DNA from 4 places in the Paenibacillus sp. 7523-1 genome. Region 1 is predicted to be linked to each of the others. Evidence: riboswitches for the same ligand, from Rfam matches in the RefSeq annotation. Region 1 holds a riboswitch; each other region holds the start of a gene.
What was found. A riboswitch is a leader RNA that binds a small molecule or an ion and turns the genes downstream of it on or off. The one in region 1 is predicted to bind cyclic di-AMP.

Region 1 (2,202 bases):
GAGGTCCTTCATAGACCATGCAATAAAAAGGCATCAAACCACTTGGTGTCTGTCGTTCATACGTATCCTGGGTGACAAATCCAGCCTTGTGATAAACCCGAATAGCCCGCGTATTCCAGGTGAGCACTTCGAGATCGATCTCATGACTAGGGTTCCGCCGAATGGCTTCCTTCACGATCGCAGAGACGAAGGCAGTACCGCGACCTTGTCCACACTGTTCAGGGTGCATACCAAGTCCAATGCGCGTCACGCCTTCAAGAGGAAAGAATTGAACGAATCCGCAAAGTTGGTCCTGCTCTCCGAGTACAACAGCATATTGCTCTTTTCGAAGCTGCTCGTCCCCGAATTCAACCTCCAGCGCCTTCATCTGTTCCCAGGGCAGCCAGGTATAGATGTTATAGGGTGGTTCATATGTCCAGCTGCAGATCAATGCTGCATGTTCTTCTTGCATCGGCACAACGTGAAACGTTACAGAAGCTTCATCCACACCACTGCACGCTCCTTTCATTGTGAACAAGCTACTTCTAGTCATACGCTAATCGTTTATAACATATGTCATTTCATATTTAATCCTGATTTTACTCTACAAAAGAGGAGGGCATTTGGCAAGGTTTTGCTTCCTTGAAAAAAAGTGAAACAAAAGTTCCGGGAATTTCGTTTATATTATAGTAGGATGGGTAAAAACATCATAAGGGCATGGACGAACAAGCACAAAAAAACCGCCGGATACATTCCTGCGGAGAATGTACCGGGCGGTTGATTTATGCTTCGTTACAGTATGATGTTGCTCAGCTTGTCCCTAGTCGAGGGCCAGTGACTCATATGCGTCCGTGCTCATAATCCGTTTAGCGCCAACATAGCGGTTGGCCCAGTAGTTCTCACTCAAAGAACTAATGGTAACTCCTTTGGAAGACGAGGAGTGTGCAAACTTACCTTCACCCACGAAAATCCCTACGTGTGAAACCCCTTTACCCGTTGTATTGAAGAATACCAGATCGCCTGGTCTCATTTCCATGCGGGATACCGAGTCACCCATGTCGAATTGGGAACTGGATTGACGAGCCAAATCGATGCCCAGCTTTTCGAATACATACCGTGTGAATCCAGAGCAGTCAAAGCCGTTAAGCGTTGTTCCACCACTTTTGTATGTAGTTCCCATTGCTGAATCAATTACTTTATCCATTTTTGAATCTGCGAATGCGCTGCCTGCTCCAAGCGATAGTGCGAATGTTAAGCTAAGGACAGCTGCTGTTAATTTCTTTTTGAACAAGAGATATACCCCTTCCAACGCCTGCGAGGTTAGCTTAAGGATTCGGTTGAAGGTCCCCTATGATCCCTCTGTAGCAAGATCAATTCACCCATAACTGGTTCCCCCGCTTCCCAGGTGCCAGGAATTTGGCTATGCTAGTTGTGCACCTGCGAAATCAAGAAATGACGATTTAATTTTAAGTAGTTACAATTCATAAGGTAAAGATTACAAAGTTGTTACTAAAAACTCACTGCGATTATTGTAACAGAGGAGTAAAGCTTTGGCAACGTTTAACAAGAAAATTAGCAAAAAAAACCTCGACCTTTGACGGGGAAAGGTTGAGGTTTGCTTTTTTGAAGCGTAAACATTGACACAAGTTTACATGAAGATGGTAACAATTTTTGAGCGGTTCATTACACTTTTTAACCTTTGGAGGACTTGGACTGCCAAAGGCGGAAATGAGCACATATCTTCCATATATCCAACAAACATCTGGCGAGCGGATAGGTTTGTTGCAGGATCAGACCGATGAGACCTGTCAGGAACCACGACGCAGATGTGAAGGCACCGAAGATGAGCAGATGAATTCCTCCCAGAACCACTGCGATACCAATGAGAGAAATGATATGACGCAAGGCGAGCAATAGACCGAGAAATGTACCTTTTACCCCGCCCTGACTCTCGGGTGCTGTGACGCCAAACTGCATATATAACAAAGCATGATGTACGATCCATCCATACACGATCCATCCAGCTACATATGGAATGCCTGGCAGCAGCAGCTGCAGCGAGTGGAATCCATCCAGAAAGATACTATACAGCTTGGGGATCAGCCAGTACGCAGGCAGCAGTAATAATAGCGTTTTAATGAAATGAAGCAGCATCATCGGTTTCCACAGTGCCTTGATCCCACGTATAAAAGGAATACGTTCTTCTGTATGATTGAAGTGTTG
Region 2 (2,202 bases), on a different contig from region 1:
ATACCGGCGACATTATTCGTAAACTGACCGGGTATACACCAAAAATGATTCGTCCTCCATACGGGGATATTAATGAAAAACAGCTGCAATGGGCCGCAAGACAGCAATACAGCATCGTCAATTGGAATGTGGATTCGCTGGATTGGAAAGGCCTTAGCAAAGAACAAGTGAAGCAGAATGTCTTATCTGCAGTCAAACCAGGCTCCATCATTCTTCAACATGCGGGCGGAGGCGTGGGCTCCAATCTGTCCGGTACCATTGGAGCACTTCCGGAGATTATAGATGAACTGCGATGCAGGGGCTTCAATCTGGTGACTTTGGACGAGATGCTGCAATTGCCAAAAAGCAAATAATACTCGGCTTAGTAGAGGAAACACATAAGTTATGAATTAACAATCTTGCGCGTTTTAATAAAGACAAAGGGTACCCTTATTACGCGTTCATCGTGTAATAAAGGCACCCTTTTGTAGCACTGATACTTATTTCAAGATATAAAGTTCAACGTCCTGAAAACCAAAGGTACTCACAGACTTCTGGCTTCCAGGAATGAAAATGTCAATTCGTTTCCCTTTGATCGCTCCACCGACATCCCGGGCAGTAGCCACAAATGCCTGCTTAGGCAGCGCCGGATGGGAGTGACCCGTAACAAGAACCTTTGTACCCAGTGGGATGACACTAGGGTCTACTGCAATCGTGCCGAGTTCAAGTGGATTACCGAAGTAATCAACAGCACCCCATCCACCATTTTCGGAAGCGGCTGCAGAGTATGCTGTTGCTTTCACATCAATGGATTTACTATAATCAAACGTTTTGCCCCAGGCCTCAACGACTTTATCGTCAGCATTTACATCAAGGCTAGCGGTCGCAATCGTCTTTGCACCTGTAGAGCTCTTCGCAGCTGGAGCAGCTGAGGCTGTGTTTGCTTTTCCAGGAATCGTAATTTTCAAACCACCATAAATGTTGTAAGGTGAAATATCACTGTTTGCTTTAACCAGTGTGTTCAGTCCAACTCCATATTGTTTCGATAAGGTATAGAAGGTATCCCCCTCTTTGGCCACGTGAACAGAATCAGCGTGAGCTGGAACGGCCTGAATGAGCATTGCTGCTGTCAATAGGGCTGTTGCTGTTTTGGCTATAGTTCTCTTCTTAATCATGGTCTTCCTCCCTCATTGTGCCTGCGAAGTTAGTTGTCGGATTCGGATGGAGGAAACCACCCTATAGGTCTCTGTTACATTCGTCTTGCGTTATGTATCCCTAATTCACCCCAAGCAGCGTGCGTTTCAAACTTCCCCCCACGGTCTGCATCATTACATCCTCCACACTTCCTCCTCAGGAAGTTTCGGCAGGAACAATATATCACAATTTTGTAACCAAGGTCCGTAGTAAATGTTACCAACTGTATTGAACAACACATTATGCGGCTTTAGAAATAAGGATTTTTCTTGTTAAAGAGCGATCAAGCAGCTCTGGAACGATGACAGAAACGTTACTTTTACGACACTGGATACTTATCCATAATCAAAAAAACAACCCTGCTAACGTGACGTGAGCAAGGTTGTTTGATTTCTTTTTTTGTTCGTTCTATTTAATCCGGTTCACTGACTGGATCATGCTCAAAGGTTATGACAAGACTTTACCGAGGAAGTCACGTGTACGTGGATTCTTAGGTTGACCAAATACTTCATCCGGTGTGCCCTCTTCCACAATTACACCGCCATCCATAAAGATGATGCGATCACCCACTTCACGGGCAAAGCCCATTTCGTGGGTAACAATAACCATCGTCATGCCGCCTTCAGCCAGGCGTTTCATAACGTCGAGTACTTCACCAACCATTTCCGGGTCAAGTGCAGACGTTGGCTCGTCAAACAGCATCACATGCGGCTGCATCGCAAGCGCTCTGGCAATGGCAATCCGCTGCTTCTGTCCACCAGACAGCTGACTCGGATAAGCATCTTTTTTATCCAATAACCCAACGGTTTTGAGCAAGTCTGTGGCGATCTGCTTGGCTTCCTGTGCAGATTGCTTTTTGACTTTAATCGGGGCAATGGTAATGTTTTGCTCCACGGTTTTATGCGGAAACAGATTAAAGTGCTGGAACACCATCCCCATTTTTTCCCGGGTTGCATTAATGTTGTGTTTGGGATCTGTGATCGATACGCCTTCGAAATTAATTTCACCTGAAGTAGGCTGCTCCAACAA
Region 3 (2,202 bases), on a different contig from region 1:
AAAGAAGTGCCTGAGACGGTAATCACTTTGCTGCCTGATGCAGCGGTTTTCTTCGAGTTCGTTGTCGTTTCTTTCTTTGCTGTGGAGGTTTGGGCCGATACCGTCTGAATCTCCGGCTGCTTCACAACTGGTTTTGCTTTGGTTCCGACAGCAATAACTTTATCGACACGGTTGGTCGATACCGATTTGCCCACCATCTTTTTGGAGACTAACTCTCCATCCTGAAACACCTTTTCGATATGCTGTACAAGTGTACCTTCTTTGCCGTTTACGATGACGCGATTGTCACCTTTGTACAAGCTAGGGTCAGCCGTTTTGATTACTTTGTACGCAATCGGCTGTTCCACTTCCACTGTACGCTTTGTTACACGCACTACGCGAATTTTCATATCTGCCTTGATTGGTGTTGCGAGCGCAGGATAAACCTTATCCTCACTGGCAACTTCAATTCCAGATTTCTGAATTGCATCTTCTACCGATGAATCGGTTGTATACAGAGTCTTGGTGTCTCCGTCTGCCGTAATGTTGACTGGAACGGCCCGCTCAATAACTATGCGGTCTCCATCTGCGATTGCCCCGTTCAAAGGCATGGATACCTCATCATGGGGGCTGACTGTGATTGATTGCTCCTCCAGCATTTCTTGAAGCATTCCTGTACGAGTCTCTACCGCTTGAGCTTTGCCATCAATAACCAGCGAAATTTGTTTCCCGGCTTGACCGTAAACGACTAACAAGATCATGATTGTAAGCGCGATTGAGAAAATAGCGATCAGTGCCATTTGACGCATGTTCTCATGCTTCCACCGCAACGCGTAAGACTTACTGGATGATCGTGACTCATGGGTCTCTTCTGGTTGGAATGTGCCCACTTCTCCGTCCTCCTTCATAGCCTCGCCGTCTAAAGTTAATGCATGATGTCTTTGACGCGACTATACCAAATTTTCTACAGAACTGATCGATATCTCAATGACCGGCTCTGCACCATGAACCACTCTTCGCAACATGATGTCACCACCTGAATTCTTACCGTATGATGACCTTATTTCTTTTATTCAAAAACAAAAAAGCCAAAGAAAGAGTGTAAGAGGAACTCTTTCGTGGCTTCCGAATGATTTTGAATATCGGAAATTCATGCACGAGGTTGCCTCTCTTTTTCCGCTTGCGAGGTTAGCTGTCGGGTTCGGGCGAAAGAGAGCCGCCCTATCTCCGGTCACCCGCTCATGGCGGATGCCCTTGAATTCACCCCGAGACCCAAAGAAGAAATCAAATAGCGCTTCGCAAGTGCATCCGCTGCTTTTGGGTCAGCGAAACGATGCGCATCAGCTGCTTACACTGATGTTTAAGCCCTATTGGTTCCCCCGCTCTCCGTTAACGGAGACTCAGCGAGATCGGTTCATGAAAAGTATTGTTGTGTCATCGGAAAGTGTCCCTTTGTTCATCCCCCGAACATCTGTCCAATTTTCCGCACAACAATTCACTGAAAAGATGATATCCTGTTTCGATGCATGTTGTAAAGCGTTGTTCAAGTACGTTTTTCTAAATATTTGGTTAAAATATTGTAATATTCTTCATTTATTTGGATCAAAAAGCAAATTCGCTCCGTCTACCTCTCTTTTTCACCGCATTTGCTTCGTTTTTTAACGAATCCCAAATCGTTCCATGGCATTTTTGGTCGTTATTGCAGCAATTTCCTCTACCGAAATGCCTTTAATTTCCGCAGCTGCTTCTGCAACCAGACGTACATGCGCTGTTTCGTTTCGTTTTCCACGATAAGGATGTGGTGTAAGATATGGGGAGTCAGTTTCAATGAAAAAACGGTCCATTGGCACCTTCGCCAGTACCTCTTTTGGCTGCTTGGCGTTTTTGAACGTGATTGGTCCCCCGAAGGATAGATGGAACCCTAGATCCAGACAGAGTTTTGCCGTTTCCCAGCTTCCAGAGAATGAGTGCATCACACCCCCGACTTCTCCAGCCTTTTCCTCGCGCAAAATTTTGACAATATCCTCATGAGCGTCACGATTATGAATGACAATCGGCATGTTAAGTTCACGAGCCAGTCCGATCTGTTGTCTTAATACACGATGCTGCACATCCTTGGGTGAAGTGTCCCAATAATAATCCAGGCCAATCTCGCCTATGGCAACGACTTTTTCATGCTTGCACAGAGACGCAATCCACTCGAGATCGCCCTCCTGCATCGTA
Region 4 (2,202 bases), on a different contig from region 1:
CGTCGGAAGATCCTTTTTCCTGAGCGAATTGGTTACTTGGGAAGCCTAGTACTTCAAACTGCCGGTCTTTGAATTTGTTATAGAGTTCCTGTAAGCCTTCAAATTGCGGGGTCAGACCACATTTGCTCGCCGTATTTACAATTAGCAGCACCTTGTTGCGATAATCGGACATCTCGACTTCCTGGCCCCGAAGGGTATTGACTTTGTAGTCATAAACGGACATGATCAGTCGCCTCCATATCGTATAATGGGTTAATGATACCTATAGTTATATTATATTGCTTACAATTAGATAATGCAAAACTAATTAAATAAATTCCTATGTTTACTTACAGATATTTAAAATTACATACGTTTTTCATAAGGACGAGAATTAGCGAGATTCACAGAGATGGATGGAGAATGGATTGGTTGTAAGCGATATCATTGATGTGTAATGCCTTAAATTCGTCCATTCGCTGATCTGACCGGACTTTACACTAACATGTCGCGGGTGTATGATTCATATCGTAATTTCTATTTCAATTAAACTTAACATGAACAACGAAACAAACGATAATATCGCTCTGGTCAATACATGAAACAGGAACGATGTTTTAATCGCTGAGTTTCCATTCATTCATGGGTGGGAAACGGGGGAACCAATCGGAACGGCTGTCATTGCAGCTAATCCATGGGGTGAATTTTTCGGTGCAAGCCGGAAATAGGGCGACTCTCGCGCCCGAATCCGTCAGCTAACCTCGTAAGCGTTAAAGGGAGAGGCAACAAGCCGTACGCATATTCATGGCGTTTTCGTCATGGGTTATTCAAGAAGCGTTCGGGAGGCCTTGGTCCCCCACGCTTCTTTTTTGTTGTCTTTTCACGCCAAGGGAGGAACGAACGATGGATAATGAGATGATTCTAGTAACAGCACCGAATGAAGCAGGCCGCAAGTTTATCAAGCTGTTGATGTACAAAAAAATGCCGTTTGCCGTTCTGACTAACAGTGCAGGGGAAGAACGGAAGCTCCGCAGAATCGGAGTGGAGAACGTCATTCGCATGAATACAGCTGAAGCTCAGAAGTGGTTTCTACCGCAGTCGAGTGTAGGCAACGTTTTTATTTTCGAGAACAGTTTGAACCTGACCTGCCGCTATTTGCAGATCTGCCGTTCCTGGACCTCCAAATCACTATGTGTGATTACGGAACAGAGTCACCCCAAAGGCATTTACCGCGGGATGGGAGCTGACCGCATTGTGTATTCCCTTAATGGAGAAGTTGGCTTCTTGCTTAATGGTTAATGTGATAGCTGCCGATTGATCCGGTGTAAGGTGCCTGTTATAATTGAACTTGTGGAAAAACGGAATTCTGAGGAGACTCATGCATGATGGTGGGTCTTCTTTTTTATTTGAGCATTAATGTACATTGCTGATTTAGAGATTGCGTTCATGGCTAACAAGGAGGAATAGGCGTGCCGGATGTACGGGGGTTAAAATGGTTGTTCTTTGATGTAGGAGATACGCTGGTGGACGAATGGGAGCCGGTAGATGATATTATAGGGCAGTTTGTAAAAGAAGCCTGCTTGCTTGGATATCCGGTGAAAATAGAGGAAGTGCGAGAGATATTTGCCTCGTGTTACCGAAATTATGAGCAGTGGCCCATGAGGGTAGCCATTCGAACGCTAATCAGCGATGAACGTCATAGGGAGCAGATCCAGGAGAAGTTGAAGTTCCGGAAGGAATTGGAGAAACCCTTCGCTTCTGCTGACGCGGTGTTGAAGGAATTGTCACACCATTATCGAATTGGCATTATTGCCAATCAGAGTCTAGGGACAGCAGAGCGCCTGGAGAGCTACGGTCTGCGGAGGTACGTGGATGTACTGGCTTGCTCGGCAGAAGAAGGCGTATCCAAGCCGGATCCGGAACTCTATGCTGTGGCTTTGAAGCAGGCGGGATGTGAACCCCAGGAAGCAGTCATGATTGGGGATCGGATTGATAACGATATCATTCCTGCCAAGAAGCTGGGGATGCGAACGATTCGGATTTTGCAGGGCTATGGACGATTTCAGCCTGAGCTGGAGGGCCAAGAGCATGCAGACTGGACCATCGAAGCCTTGGAGCAGATTATTCCACTGCTTGTGCCTTCTGAAGGTTAGCGGATAAAATTAAAAAGAGATGACCTTCGCGTCATTAAATACTGGACAAGGCAAGTGTACGGCAAGCTAA

Region 2: linked by a shared signal. The riboswitch ahead of CHH60_RS00730 (3D domain-containing protein) and the one ahead of CHH60_RS29105 (C40 family peptidase) in region 1 are both predicted to bind cyclic di-AMP.
Region 3: linked by a shared signal. The riboswitch ahead of CHH60_RS28495 (3D domain-containing protein) and the one ahead of CHH60_RS29105 (C40 family peptidase) in region 1 are both predicted to bind cyclic di-AMP.
Region 4: linked by a shared signal. The riboswitch ahead of CHH60_RS19025 (hypothetical protein) and the one ahead of CHH60_RS29105 (C40 family peptidase) in region 1 are both predicted to bind cyclic di-AMP.

The regions. Positions count from the first base shown of each region.
Region 1 is NZ_NPBR01000034.1:29,082-31,283, reverse strand. Features, by position in the region: gene CHH60_RS29110 (GNAT family N-acetyltransferase) at 1-508, opposite strand, end outside; gene CHH60_RS29105 (C40 family peptidase) at 800-1,270, opposite strand; cyclic di-AMP (ydaO/yuaA leader) riboswitch at 1,274-1,411, opposite strand; gene CHH60_RS29100 (hypothetical protein) at 1,672-2,202, opposite strand, start outside.
Region 2 is NZ_NPBR01000002.1:138,281-140,482, reverse strand. Features, by position in the region: gene CHH60_RS00735 (polysaccharide deacetylase family protein) at 1-353, shown strand, start outside; gene CHH60_RS00730 (3D domain-containing protein) at 480-1,154, opposite strand; cyclic di-AMP (ydaO/yuaA leader) riboswitch at 1,157-1,355, opposite strand; gene CHH60_RS00725 (amino acid ABC transporter ATP-binding protein) at 1,621-2,202, opposite strand, start outside.
Region 3 is NZ_NPBR01000032.1:51,301-53,502, forward strand. Features, by position in the region: gene CHH60_RS28495 (3D domain-containing protein) at 1-869, opposite strand, end outside; cyclic di-AMP (ydaO/yuaA leader) riboswitch at 1,141-1,395, opposite strand; gene CHH60_RS28500 (TatD family hydrolase) at 1,638-2,202, opposite strand, start outside.
Region 4 is NZ_NPBR01000017.1:104,789-106,990, reverse strand. Features, by position in the region: gene CHH60_RS19030 (glutathione peroxidase) at 1-223, opposite strand, end outside; cyclic di-AMP (ydaO/yuaA leader) riboswitch at 592-764, shown strand; gene CHH60_RS19025 (hypothetical protein) at 883-1,278, shown strand; gene CHH60_RS19020 (HAD family hydrolase) at 1,449-2,132, shown strand.